Linked DNA regions of Ketobacter sp. MCCC 1A13808. The protein of the gene in region 2 interacts with the protein of the main gene of each other region in a pairwise test. Links are inferred from orthologs where the notes say so. Each region holds a gene or a part of one and is shown on either strand. Other genes may lie near its edges.

Region 1 (4,933 bases), on a different replicon or contig from region 2:
AGCGCGTTAAATCAATTACATGCCAAGTGGCTACAGGCCAACGAAGAACAAAAACGCGAAGCGGCCCGCAAACGACAGGCAGAAGCGGAAGCCCGCTTGCGCGCTGCCAAGGAAGAAGAAGCCAGAAAAGCAGCGCTACTGTTAGAGCCGCAAGAGGATAAGGTAGACCGCGTTGACGCAACCGAATCCCGCACCGAAGAAATACTACAGAACTCCGCTCTGGCTTTAGAGAAAACGGAAACGGAAGCTGATGAGGTGGGTGACTTTATAGCCCCCAGAACTATTAGCGAACACGAAATGACTGCCGCTATGCAAGCAATCGAGCAGATTCAGGTGGGCGGGTGGATCGCGCAGCAAACGTCTGAGGGCGAACTAAGGTGTAAGCTGGCCGTAAAAATCCGGGGTCGCGATAAATTGGTGTTCGTGAATCGCGTCGGTATCAAGATTTTGGAAATAGATAAGCAGGAATTGGCGCGTTTGATGGTCTACGGCGCAGTTTCAATTCTGGATACAGGGTCGGCTTTTGATAGTACCTTGGAACGGGTAGTCAGAAGTATTCAGAAAGAAAAACGATAGGATAAAATATGGCAGATCAACGCAGTCATAAACGACAAAGCCGCAAAGAAGATGCTTATCTGGAAGTAACCATAGATGACGCTGAAGGTGGGTACATTCAGAAGGTTATCGCCTGTGAGACGGTTGATCTTTCTCAGCGGGGTTTAAAAATTTATATGAGTGAGCCTGTTGAACAAGGCCTTATCTCAGAAATTCTGGTTGAAATATCCGGGGAACAGGGGCGGTTTTTTCTCACCACGGAAGTAAAATGGATCAGTCCTACCGGTGATGATGGATGGTACTTTGCGGGCTTTGAAATTTTCGATGCCGAAAATACCGACTTTGAATCCTGGTCTAGAATGGTGGATCAGCGTGCGGAACGAGAGCGTAAAGAGCCGTAGCTCAGGGTCAATCCCAATCCCCTCCGATCATTTTCGCCAGAGGGGGCATCGCGCGTTTACTATTGCACGCTCTCGTTGTCGCTGAATACACCTTCGAATAACACCGACGTTAAGTAGCGTTCGCCGGAATCCGGCAGAATGACCACAGTGGTTTTGCCTTTATTTTCGGGTCTGTCTGCTCTCCGGATGGCGGCACAAACGGCAGCACCGCAGGAAATACCCGCAAGTATGCCTTCCTTTTCCATCAGCAGGCGGGCGTATTTGATGGCATCGTCATTGCTCACCTGTTCAACCCCGTCTACCATTTTCAGGTCCAGATTCTCGGGCACAAACCCGGCACCGATACCTTGTATTTTATGAGGCCCGAAATTCAATTCTTCCCCCGCCAATGTCTGGCTTATTACCGGAGAATCCACTGGCTCTACTGCGATGGATTGAATGGGTTTCTGTTTGGTGTGTTTTATATATCGGCTAACGCCGGTGAGTGTGCCTCCGGTGCCGACACCGGCTACGAAAATATCCACTGCGCCGTCCGTGTCTTCCCAGATTTCGGGGCCGGTGGTTTTTTCATGGATACCGGGATTTGCCGGATTTTCGAATTGTTGCAGCATAATCGTTTTACCGCCGCTTTGTTCCACAATTTCGGCCGCTTTGGCGATCGCTCCTTTCATGCCTTTCGGACCTTCTGTTAGCACCAGATTAGCGCCCAGCGCCTTGAGTACCTTGCGCCGTTCCAGACTCATTGTCTGCGGCATGGTCAGCGTTAATTTATAGCCGCGTGCGGCGCAGACATAGGCCAAAGCGATACCGGTATTTCCGCTGGTGGGTTCGACCAACTCCATGCCTGGTTTTAACAAGCCGTCACTTTCTGCTTGCCAAACCATATTAGCGCCGATGCGGCACTTGACAGAAAACGCCGGATTACGGCTTTCAATTTTCGCTAACACCGTATGTGGCGTTAGATTTTTCAATCGAACTAAGGGGGTATTACCAATGGTGAAAGAATTGTCTTCGTATATTTTAGTCATTGTAAATATCCAGTTAATGAAAAATCCCAACGCGAAAAGGTTGTGCAGTGAAGGATTCTACTCCCTTGTTATGCATTTTCAATGCGGCAACCCAGTTCACAGAGCCATTGTGGCAGTGTTCACATTGACCAATTTATTGCCCGGAAGTGCCACTTAGTGCCCGTTTTATTGTGGGGCTGTTCAAACTTTCATCCCACTGCCGAGGAGGTTCACTGCTAGCCTTTTATAAAGATGTTAAATGACCGTCGGGATGTGAGGGACTTATGAAATATTGGATGTTGGCCGCTTTTTGCAGTGGTCTGTGTGCGGCAACCACCGTCACTGCTGGACAGAATGACGCCGCGGATGTGGTAGCTGATCAGGTGTTCAGAGCGGGCCTGGAGTATTGCAATCAGGCATCGAAAGTGAGTAGAACGGACGCGTCTGCTGCGCGCGAGCATTTTGCACAATATTTATCGCATCTGGAGCGCGCCAAGACGATCGCGGCGCAGGTGGTTCAGGACAATAGTTACATCCAGCGGGAAGCCCGGCGCTGCAGTCTGGTAGAGGATAATATTGCCAGACTGGAAGCTATGACGTTGGCCCAAGCGAGTCTGGATCGCTGCGGGGAGGTCCGCATGGCCTTGGACCAAGGCGCGCTGACCCAGGCCCAGACAAAATTCAATGAGTATGAAACCATGAGCCAGCAGGCACTTGCAGTAACCCCCACGGTTTTGCGGGTAGGTTCGCTCGGTGTGCAGTTTCGGCGTTGCGACCAGCTGGTGGAGAAAATTTCGTTAGCGAAAGTAAAACGAAGCCGTGTGGCTCTGGAAACGGAGCGCACGCTAGCGGGCTTCAAGCGCGTTATGGACAGCTGTTCTGTAGCTGAAAAGCTACTGCAGAGCCCGATGGAGGATAGCGGAAAGTTGCAGGCCACCAAACGGGTTCTGGAGCAGGTGAGTGAACAGCTGCAGCTCGCTGATCGTCAGGCAGCCGAATTAGTAAGGTCTGCCGTTGCCAGTGGCGTGGCCTATGAACAGCAGGTGACGGATGCCCAGTATAACGCGTCGGCTTGTCGGCAGAATCTGCTCTCGCAGGTATCCGCAATCCGCCATCAGGTGCAACAAGCGGGGTTGCAGCAACACGTTGCCACGGTAGAACAGCCAGAGCCGGTCGCAGCATCTGCTGCTGTACTCGTTCAGGAAGAGGTTAGTCCCTATGCCGCCAAGCCGAAAAATCCGGAAGAGGTTTCGGTCATCGGAGGGGTGGTTCAGTTAGGCACTCCTGAATTCTGATCAGAATTCAATATATTGAAAATATAGTCAGCCAGGGTTGATCGATTGTGCCGCCTATGTGTCCGGTATGGCCATTTTCAACCCCTTCCTCTGTGGATAGAGTGGGAATCAGACTTCCGGGGTAAGACTCCGGGGCACATTAATGGCCTTCATGACGTCTACAAGAGAAGTGGATTTGGTTTATAATGTCGCCAAATTAAAATGGTTCAAGGCGAAGACTATGCAATTTCAAGGTACCGATCAGTACGTTGCCACCGACGATCTTAAACTAGCGGTGAATGCAGCGATCCAGTTACAGCGCCCATTATTGATTAAAGGTGAACCCGGCACCGGTAAAACCATGCTGGCAGAACAAGTCGCGGAAGGGTTGGGCATGCGGCTGCTGCAGTGGCACATTAAATCCACCACCAAAGCACACCAGGGTTTATACGAATACGATGCAGTATCCCGGTTACGCGATTCTCAGTTGGGCAATGATAAAGTCCATGACATCAAAAATTACATTAAAAAAGGTAAATTGTGGGAAGCCTTTGAATCCGGTGAACAGGTTGTATTGCTAATCGATGAGGTGGACAAGGCAGATATCGAGTTCCCCAATGATTTGCTGCAAGAACTGGATAAGATGGAATTCTATGTGTATGAAACGCAAGAAACCATAAAAGCCACTATACGGCCTATCGTCATCATCACCAGTAACAACGAAAAAGAACTGCCGGATGCTTTCTTGCGTCGCTGTTTTTTCCATTATATTGATTTCCCCGATAAGCCGACCATGGAACAGATCGTGGAAGTGCATTTTCCCGGCATTAAAAAAACGTTGCTAAAAGAAGCGATGGAGGTGTTTTTTGACGTGCGCAAGGTGCCGGGCCTGAAAAAGAAACCATCCACGTCAGAATTGATCGATTGGCTGAAATTATTGTTGGCCGACGATATCCCCGAAGACATATTGCGTAACCGTGACACCAAAAGTGCGATACCGCCACTTTATGGCGCCTTGGTCAAAAACGAGCAGGATGTTCATTTGCTGGAGCGTTTGGCATTCATGCACCGTCGTGAGAGCTAAGCATGTTAATCGATTTTTTCTTTGAACTGCATGAAGGCAAAGTCCCGGTCAGTATTCGGGAATACCTGGACTTGTTGTCGGCGCTGGAACAAGGTGTCATTTATGCAGACATGGATCAGTTTTATTACCTGTCCCGAACGGTATTGGTCAAGGACGAAAAGCACTTTGATAAATTCGACCAGGCTTTCAAAAAGTATTTTGAAGGGCTGGAAGTGCTGGATGAATTGTTTGAAAACTTGATACCGGACGATTGGCTGCGCAAAGAAATTGAAAAAAACCTGAGCAAAGAAGAGTACGAAAAGCTCAAGGAGTTAGGCGATCTTGATAAGCTCATGGAGGAGTTCAAGAAGCGCCTGGAAGAGCAGAAAAAGCGTCATCAGGGCGGTAATAAAATGATTGGCACCGGCGGAACATCCCCGTTTGGCGCGTATGGTCAGAATCCGGCTGGATTCCGCATGGCGGGACCGGGACGGACTGGCAAAGCGATAAAAGTCTGGGAAAAACGCCAGTATCGTAATCTGGACGATTCGGTTGATTTGGGCGTGCGTAACATTAAGATGGCTTTACGTCGCTTACGTAAGTTTACCCGTAGTGGGATGCCTGATCAGCTGG
Region 2 (8,475 bases):
GTTCTCGCGAAGCGCCTCCAACACCTGATCCGGGTAAATCAACCCCTTCGGGTCCGGTCTCAGGTAGGTCACCTGGAAGCCATATCGTGATTCAAGATATTGGCAGGTATCCAGCACTGCTTTGTGCTCGATTGCGGAGGTTACGATATGCTTGCCACTGCCCTGCCCTGCGTCCAGGCGGGATTCCATCACGCCCTTGATGGCAAGATTATCCGACTCCGTCGCTCCCGACGTCCAGACGATTTCCCGCGCTTCCGCGCCGATTAATGCCGCCACTTTCTGACGCGCGGTTTCCACAGCTTCTTCAGCCTGCCAACCATAAATATGGGAACGGGATGCCGGATTAGCGAATACGCCATCCAACGTAAGGTAGTCAGCCATAATTTGGGCGACGGCAGGATCCATAGGGGTAGTTGCAGCATAATCCAGATAAACGGGGCGCATTAGTCTCTCATCTTCGACGACATTACGGGCGAGGCATTATAGTGGAGCGGGGTACGTAGGCGCAAAATCCGGGCGTTTGGCCGCTATTCAATTTCGCTCAAAGGCACTCTGTCTGCGGTTATACTCTTGTCTTGCTGATACTTATCCTGCCGATCTGCCACCTTCCGAACAGCAGCCCGATCAACCAGACTTTGCAAGCTGATATTCGAGAGAAAATCGTGTAACTGGTGACTCAAATCCTGCCACAACTCATGGGTCAGGCAGGTTTCACCGTCCTGACAATCCCCTTGCCCGGCGCAGCGGGTCACATCGACTTTTTCATCAACAGCATCAATGATTTGTGCGACAAAAATAGCCGCCGCTTCACGGCTCAGGCGATAACCGCCACCCGGGCCACGAACACTGGACACCAGCTCATTTTTACGTAATTTTGCGAAAAGTTGTTCCAGGTAGGAAATGGAAATGCCCTGCCGCTCAGAAATATCCGCCAGACTGACCGGAACGGACTGTGCGTGCAATGCAAGATCCAGCATTGCGGTCACAGCATATCGACCTTTGGTGGTGAGTTTCATGTGAGAGCCTCCGCAGGCTAAGGGAGCCCGCGCCACGCTAAGTGCAGGCTTAAAACAACATTCTGCTGCTTCCTGGTATATCAGTCAACTTTTGAAGCCTTGGCAACTAAGTCGACCGCAGTCTCGGATTTATTACCCTGTTGAAACAGGTCATCCCGGATTTCAGGTAGTTGTTTACCACAGTCTGTACCCATTTTCTCGAGCGCATTACTCATTGCCGAAATCTTTTTGTCCACTGCATGCATGTGGTCCAACATATGCTTCAGTGATTGCGCAATCGGGTCCGGCATATCCGACGTCATCCCATAAGCATCGAAGCCGATTTTACTGGCCATGGCCTGGCGCTGTTTTTCCTTCTGACAATCGCCATCCTCATCTTTGCAAATGATCCTTCCGGGAATCCCCACCGCGGTCGCTTCTGCGGGAACATCTTTGGTCACTACGGCATTGGAGCCGATGCGGGCATTGACCCCGACGGTAATTGGGCCCAGCACCTTCGCCCCGGCACCAACCACCACACCGTTTGACAATGTCGGATGGCGCTTGCCTTTATTCCAGCTGGTTCCCCCCAGGGTAACCCCATGATAAAGGGTTACATCATCGCCAACTTCCGCCGTTTCTCCAATTACCACGCCCATGCCGTGATCAATGAAAAAGCGACGCCCGATAGTAGCCCCCGGGTGAATTTCGATACCGGTTAGCCAACGGGAGAAGGTGGAGATACAACGGGCAAGCAATTTAAAGTTCATCTTCCAAAGTCGATGAGCCAGGCGGTGAAATAACACCGCGTGCAATCCGGGATAGTTAAGCAACACCTCAACGCTGTTGCGGGCCGCAGGATCCCGATGGAATACCGATTGTATATCTTCACGAACGCCTTCTAGCATGAGGCTACCTATCTACCTTTATCTGTCTGTGAGCAGCTACGGCTCTTTTTTTACACGTTTCTGAACCGTGGACAAAACGCCGCGCATCAAATTCATTTCCAGACGATCCATACGGGTACGCATAAACAATCGGCGGGCTCGTGTGATCAGCTGTTTAGGATTATTGGGATCGTAGAAGCCTATATCAAGCAAGGTCTCTTCAAAATGCTTCATAAATCGCTCCATATCCTCGGATGTAACCAAAGGCTCATCCCACTCCCGGAATTCCAACGGCATCATCGGCGCAGCCGCACCTTCCTGCTCACTCTCTTTGCTGGCTAACGCATTCATGCGCATTTCATAACATATAACCTGCACTGCAGCGGCAATATTTAAAACTGAATATGCCTCGTTACCCGGAATACTGATGTGATAATGACAGCGTCGCAGTTCTTCATTTGTTAAGCCAGCGTCTTCCCTGCCAAACACAATGGCGATATCCGCACCCTGCGGCTCATTCATGACAACCTGGGCAGCCTCCCTTGGCGTCATCAACGGCCAGGGTATTGTCCTCATTCGGGCACTGGTTCCGAACACCAATTGGCAATCCCCGATTGCCTGCTCCAGAGTATCGACCACCGTAGCCCGGTGCAACAGGTCCGCCGCACCAGTGGCTCGGGCGGTCGCTTTTGCCGTGGGGTATTCTTTCGGAGCCACTAAGCACAAATCGCTCACCCCCATGGTCTTCATTGCTCGCGCTGCCGCCCCGATGTTGCCGGAGTCGCTGGTATTAATCATGACGATACGAAGTCGATTAAGTGATTCCATGAGTCTGTCCAGATAGCGAAAAAGGAGGCGAATGGTACCAGATTTTGCTCAAGCTGACGGTTGCTTTCTGCTATCATGCGCAACCCATAATCCTATGAACCACGAATTCCAGGTAATTAATATCATGCATCCCATGCTGAATACCGCGCTGGGCGTAGCCCGCTCTACCGCCGAGATGATCTACAAAGCCTATGAGCAGGTGGAGTCTATTGAAGTAGAGTCCAAAGGCACACATGACTATGTTACTAAAGTAGACCGGGCGTCTGAGCAGCGCATCATCGAAGGTTTGCAGAAACGATACCCGGACCACTGCTTTCTGGGCGAAGAAAATGGCCTGGTTGAGGGCCGGGACAAAGATTATGTATGGGTTATTGACCCATTGGACGGAACCACCAATTTCATCCACGGTGTGCCGCAGTTTGCGATTTCTATCGCCCTGAAAGTCCGTGGCCAAACTGAAGTCGGGGTTGTCCTGGATCCGGTATCCAAAGAAGAATTTACGGCCAGCCGCGGACGTGGAGCCCAGCTTAACGGTCGCCGTATACGCGTCAGTAAGCAGGCCAAACTGGACGGAGCCCTGCTTTCCACCGGTTTTCCGTTCCGTCCGGATCAGAAGCGTTATTTTAATGCTTACATGGGGATCTTGGGGGATTTTACCCAAACCACCGCCGGCATACGCCGAGCGGGTGCCGCAGCACTGGATCTGGCCTATGTGGCCGCCGGTCGTTACGACGGTTTTTGGGAGTTCGGCTTGTCAGAATGGGACTTGGCGGCAGGAGCACTACTGATTACAGAAGCCGGTGGATTAGTCGGTGACCCCCGGGGCGGATCGGATTATGCGAAGTCCGGCAATATTGTATGTGCGCCACCTAAGTTATTTAAGCCCATGCTACAAACAATTCATCCCCATATGGCACCCCATTACCAATCCTGATCCAAACAGGCTATCTAACGTAGCAGGTTTGTCCGCCAGGCCTGCTAATGTCATAAAAAAGTAATTTCTTGCTCAAACCCCTGCCATCAAGGCATTTTTTCGCTATACTGAATTCAGTGCGACTGTATTGGGTCGCTGAGAGCGAGGATAAGAATATGAATTGGCAAGAAATCAAAGCGTTACTGACGGCCTTCTTACAGAACTTCACTCTACCGCCGCAGCATATTGAACCAGAACTAAAGCCAATCCCCATTCCGGTGGAGGCTCGTCGCCCCGAGCAACGACGCTACTAATCGGACACACTCTGTACACGAATCCCAATAAAAACGCCGGCTTGAAGCCGGCGTTTTTATTTGTCGACCGACTGGTTCTGCTCAGGGCATATCGTCTGCCGCTTTTTCCTGCTCCATAAAATCTTCACGGCTTATTTTCTGAACTAGCAGAAGATTGCTCGCCACATAGATTGAAGAATAGGTCCCCACGACAATGCCCACGATCAATGCGATTGCGAACGCAAATATCATTTCTCCTCCCAAAAGTGCCAATGCGATCAACACCAACAGCGTCGTCAACGATGTCACTAACGTCCGGCTAAGCGTCTGATTAAGCGAATTATTAATAATCTCAGCGGGTGTCGCGCCCCGGTCTCTACGGAAATTCTCGCGAACCCGGTCAAATACCACGATCGTGTCATTGAGGGAGTAACCAATAACAGCCAATATTGCTGCCAAGGCCGTCAAGTCGAAAGTTAATCGAGTCACTGAGAAAAAGCCCATTGTGATAATGACGTCATGGAACAAAGCCATCACCGCACCCACCGCAAACTTAAACCGAAAGCGCAACGTGATATAGATCAGCATTAAACCCAACGCAAGAATCAGCGCGGTACCACTCTTATCCCTCAACTCCTCGCCGACCTGCGGACCAACAAATTCCACACGCTTTAGCCGGACACTTTCGCTATGGCCTTGCAATATCTGCAGAATTTGTGCTCCAACCTGGTCTTTGTCTTCACCGTCCACTGGCGGAACACGAACCAGAACCTCCTCCGGGCGACCAAAGTGCTGAACCGTCGCATCGGGATATGCACTGCCCTTTAATTCATCACGAATGGCTTCCAACTGCGCAGCTTGGGGGTATTCCACTTCAATCTGGGTACCACCGGTAAAATCCAGACCCAGCTCAAGAAAATTAATTGAGATAGAAATAATGGAGCCGATAATAAGCAGTACGGACATCGCCCCCATAATGTGGCGGGCACCCATGAAATTAAATGTCGTCGTTTTATTCATGATGGCCTCTTTATATGCTTAATTTTTTCAATGCACGGCCACCGTATATGAGATTCACGATTGCGCGAGTCCCGACAATAGCTGTAAACATGGAAGTGAGTATGCCGATGGACAGCGTGACTGCGAATCCTTTAACGGGACCGGAGCCAAAAGCAAACAGGACCAGCCCGACCAGCAACGTAGTAATGTTCGCATCCAAAATAGTAAGAAAAGCTCGATCGTAACCCGCATTGATCGCAGCATGGGGTGAAACGCCGTTGGCCATTTCTTCTTTTATGCGTGCAAAAATCAGGACATTGGCATCCACCGCCATCCCCACGGTTAATACGATACCGGCCATTCCGGGCAATGACAGTGTCGCGCCAGGAATGATGGACATGATCGCCACCAGTAACAACAAATTCATTAACAGTGCTGTATTCGCGATCAGCCCGAACAGCTTGTAGTACGCGATCATGAACAACATAACCAACGAGAATCCCGCAACCAGGGACATCAGACCCGCCTTGATATTCTGTTGGCCTAAACTGGGCCCGACGGTCCGCTCCTCCACAAAATACATGGGGGCCGCCAATGCACCGGCTCTTAACAGCAAAGACAGCTCTTTCGCTTCTGCCGGGCTGTCTAACCCGGTGATACGGAAGCTTGAGCCCAGTGAGCTCTGAATGGTTGCGACGTTGATTACTTCCCGGGTTTCTTTAGTGAAAATCTTTTCAATTTCAACGCCACCTTCCATCACCTTACGTTTTTCCGGCTCGAGTTCAATAAACACCACTGCCATGGAATCTTTCACGTGCTTACTGGTTTGTTTCAGCATGCGCCGGCCACCGACCGTATCCAGCTCGATATTTACCTGGGGCCGCCCGTTTTCGTCAAACCCGGTGTTGGCGTTAATAACTCGATCGCCGGTGACGATTACGTCTTTTTTCAACAACACCGGCTGCCCTGTACCCCGCATATTCAAAAACTCGGAACCAATGGGCGCGCGACGGGTAAGCGGATCATTTTCCCAATCCACCAAACGGAATTCCAGATTGGCTGCACGACCGATGATGCGTTTTGCTTCCGCAGTGTCCTGGATTCCTGGTAACTGAATAACAATGCGGTCAGCACCCTGGCGCTGAACGACCGGCTCTGCTACCCCCAACTCATTCACACGATTACGCAAGCTGGTTAAGTTCTGGCTAATGGCATAATCTTTAATGTCCTTTGCCGACTGCTCAGACAGCGACAGCATCAGCGTGGTTTGATTATCGGCTTCTTCTTCCTGAACCAAAAACTCCTTAAACTCGGAACGCAGAATAGTACGCACTGCATCGATATCGACACTTTTGGTAAAACTGAGCCGGATCTGGCTATCTTCCCGCGATGCCTGCTTATAACGGATGCGCTCTTCTCGCAGCCGATCCCGGATGCCATTCAGGGTGTTGTCCAGCCGGGTTTGCGTTGCCTTTTCCATATCCACTTCCATCAGGAAGTGCACTCCACCGCGCAAGTCGAGGCCTAACTTAATCGGAGCGGCACCCAATTCTTTCAACCATCCGGGTGTGTTGGGCGCCAGATTCATGGCCACCACATAATTTTCGTGCAGCGTATCCTGAACCACTTCTTTCGCATTAATCTGGTCATCAATCGTGTTAAAACGGATTAAGGCGGAATCGTCCAGCAAACCCGATCGTTTGACCTCGATACCCGCCTTTTCCAACGCCTGCACTGCGCGATCCAACGGTTCCTGGCTGGTTTTTTCACCGGCTTTTTTTGCGGTTATCTGCAATGCCGGATCATCCGGATACAAATTGGGTAATGCGTAAATCAACCCAAACAGTGCGACTACCAGCACCACCAGGTTCTTCCACAGCGGATATTTATTCATGGGGGTTGACCCTATTCTTTTCGTCGTCGGTCGTTACGGGCCATCTTCCTTGATGACGCCATTCAGATCATTAAATGCTTTTCAAAGTGCCTTTGGGCAGGACTGCCGTTACAGCGGCTTTTTGAAAGGAAATTTCTACGTTGTTCGCAACGTCCACTACAACGTATTCATCCACAACTTTAGTCACCTTGCCCATCATACCGCCGGACAATACCACTTCATCGCCTTTGCTTAGTGCACCCATCAACGCCTTGTGTTCTTTGTTACGCTTGGATTGAGGCCGGATAATCATAAAATAGAATATGGCAACCATGACAATCATCATGCCCCAGAACGTCATCGGGTTACCCTGTTGAGCCGCTACGGCTCCTGGTTCAGCCATAGCATCTGCTATAAAAAAGCTCATACTTACCTCAAGTTGTTTACAGTTAAATTAGAGTATTCAGCCTAACGCCGGCACCGGAATGCCCCGCCGTTGGTAGAAGTCAGCCACAAAGCGCTCAAATGTACCCGTTTCAATGGCACTACGCAAACCGGCCATCAGACGCTGGTAATAGCGCAAATTATGGATCGTATTCAATTGCGATCCGAGTATTTCTTTACATTTATCCAGATGATGCAGGTACGCTCGGGAGAAGTTATTGCAGGTGTAGCAATCACAGCCTTCTTCCAATGGCCCGGTATCGGTTTTATGTACGGTGTTACGGATTTTGACCACCCCGTCCGCGGTAAATAGATGCCCGTTTCGGGCATTTCGAGTGGGCATCACACAATCGAACATATCCACACCGCGACGCACGCCTTCTACTAGGTCTTCCGGCTTGCCTACCCCCATGAGGTATCGAGGCCGGTCGTTAGGCATGTGGGGCTGCAGATAGTTCAACACCGCCAGCATTTCCTCTTTCGGCTCACCCACCGACAACCCACCGATGGCATAGCCGTCAAAACCGATCTCTTTCAAACCGGCCAGCGATTCCAGCCGCAAATTTTCGTACATGCCACCTTGCACAATGCCAAACAGCGCAGACGGATTATCCCCGTGCGCCACTTTGCTGCGTCTGGCCCAACGCAATGACAGCGCCATTGAGTCGCGGGCCTGCTGCTCCGTTGCAGGATAAGGCGTGCACTCATCGAATATCATGACAATATCGGAACCCAAATCCCGCTGCACCTGCATTGAAATTTCGGGGCTTAGGAATACCGGGCTACCGTCAACAGGGGACTGAAATTTAACACCTTCTTCGGAAATTTTGCGCATCTTACCCAGCGAAAACACCTGAAACCCACCGGAGTCTGTCAGGATCGGGCCGCGCCACTGCATGAAATCATGCAAATCACCGTGCAATTTAATAATGTCCGTGCCTGGCCTCAGCATTAAATGGAAAGTATTACCTAGAATAATATGGGCGCCGATATCAGCCACCTCTTTCGGCAGCACGGCTTTCACCGAACCATAGGTGCCAACCGGCATAAAGGCCGGTGTTTCCACGGTGCCCCGCTCAAAATGCAAGCGCCCGCGACGGGCGCCTGCGTCGGTGTTAATCAGGTCAAACTTCATGCTTTGGTGTCCATCATTGACTGCTCCTGGGCTTCAAAGAATTAACATGGCATCGCCATAGCTATAAAAACGGTATTGCTGCCGCACCGCATGGGCATAAGCATTTAG

What was found. Proteins that work in one complex are often made in the same cells at the same time.
Region 1: the proteins of cysE (region 2) and cysK interact in binary tests that used the Escherichia coli proteins (3 or more experiments, as listed by UniProt). The link is inferred for Ketobacter sp. MCCC 1A13808 from one-to-one orthologs.

Annotation. Positions count from the first base shown.
Region 1 is NZ_VRKW01000001.1:153,661-158,593, reverse strand. What follows is about bases 1-2,950. They hold cysK (cysteine synthase A), read right to left. Parts: upstream 1,985-2,950; coding sequence 1,016-1,984; downstream 1-1,015. Other genes in these bases: FT643_RS00710 (hypothetical protein), read left to right, coding at 2,248-2,950; FT643_RS00720 (PilZ domain-containing protein), read left to right, coding at 585-956; FT643_RS00725 (DUF1631 family protein), read left to right, coding at 1-576. In the rest of the region: more of FT643_RS00710, read left to right, coding at 2,951-3,258; FT643_RS00705 (AAA family ATPase), read left to right, coding at 3,479-4,321; FT643_RS00700 (vWA domain-containing protein), read left to right, coding at 4,324-4,933.
Region 2 is NZ_VRKW01000018.1:43,675-52,149, forward strand. What follows is about bases 1-2,822. They hold cysE (serine O-acetyltransferase), read right to left. Parts: upstream 1,904-2,822; coding sequence 1,097-1,903; downstream 1-1,096. Other genes in these bases: FT643_RS20680 (IscS subfamily cysteine desulfurase), read right to left, coding at 1-444; iscR (Fe-S cluster assembly transcriptional regulator IscR), read right to left, coding at 528-1,016; FT643_RS20695 (RNA methyltransferase), read right to left, coding at 1,940-2,710. Outside these bases: FT643_RS20700 (inositol monophosphatase family protein), read left to right, coding at 2,835-3,644; FT643_RS20705 (hypothetical protein), read left to right, coding at 3,800-3,937; protein translocase subunit SecF, read right to left, coding at 4,019-4,936; protein translocase subunit SecD, read right to left, coding at 4,947-6,809; preprotein translocase subunit YajC, read right to left, coding at 6,880-7,215; tRNA guanosine(34) transglycosylase Tgt, read right to left, coding at 7,252-8,367; tRNA preQ1(34) S-adenosylmethionine ribosyltransferase-isomerase QueA, read right to left, coding at 8,401-8,475.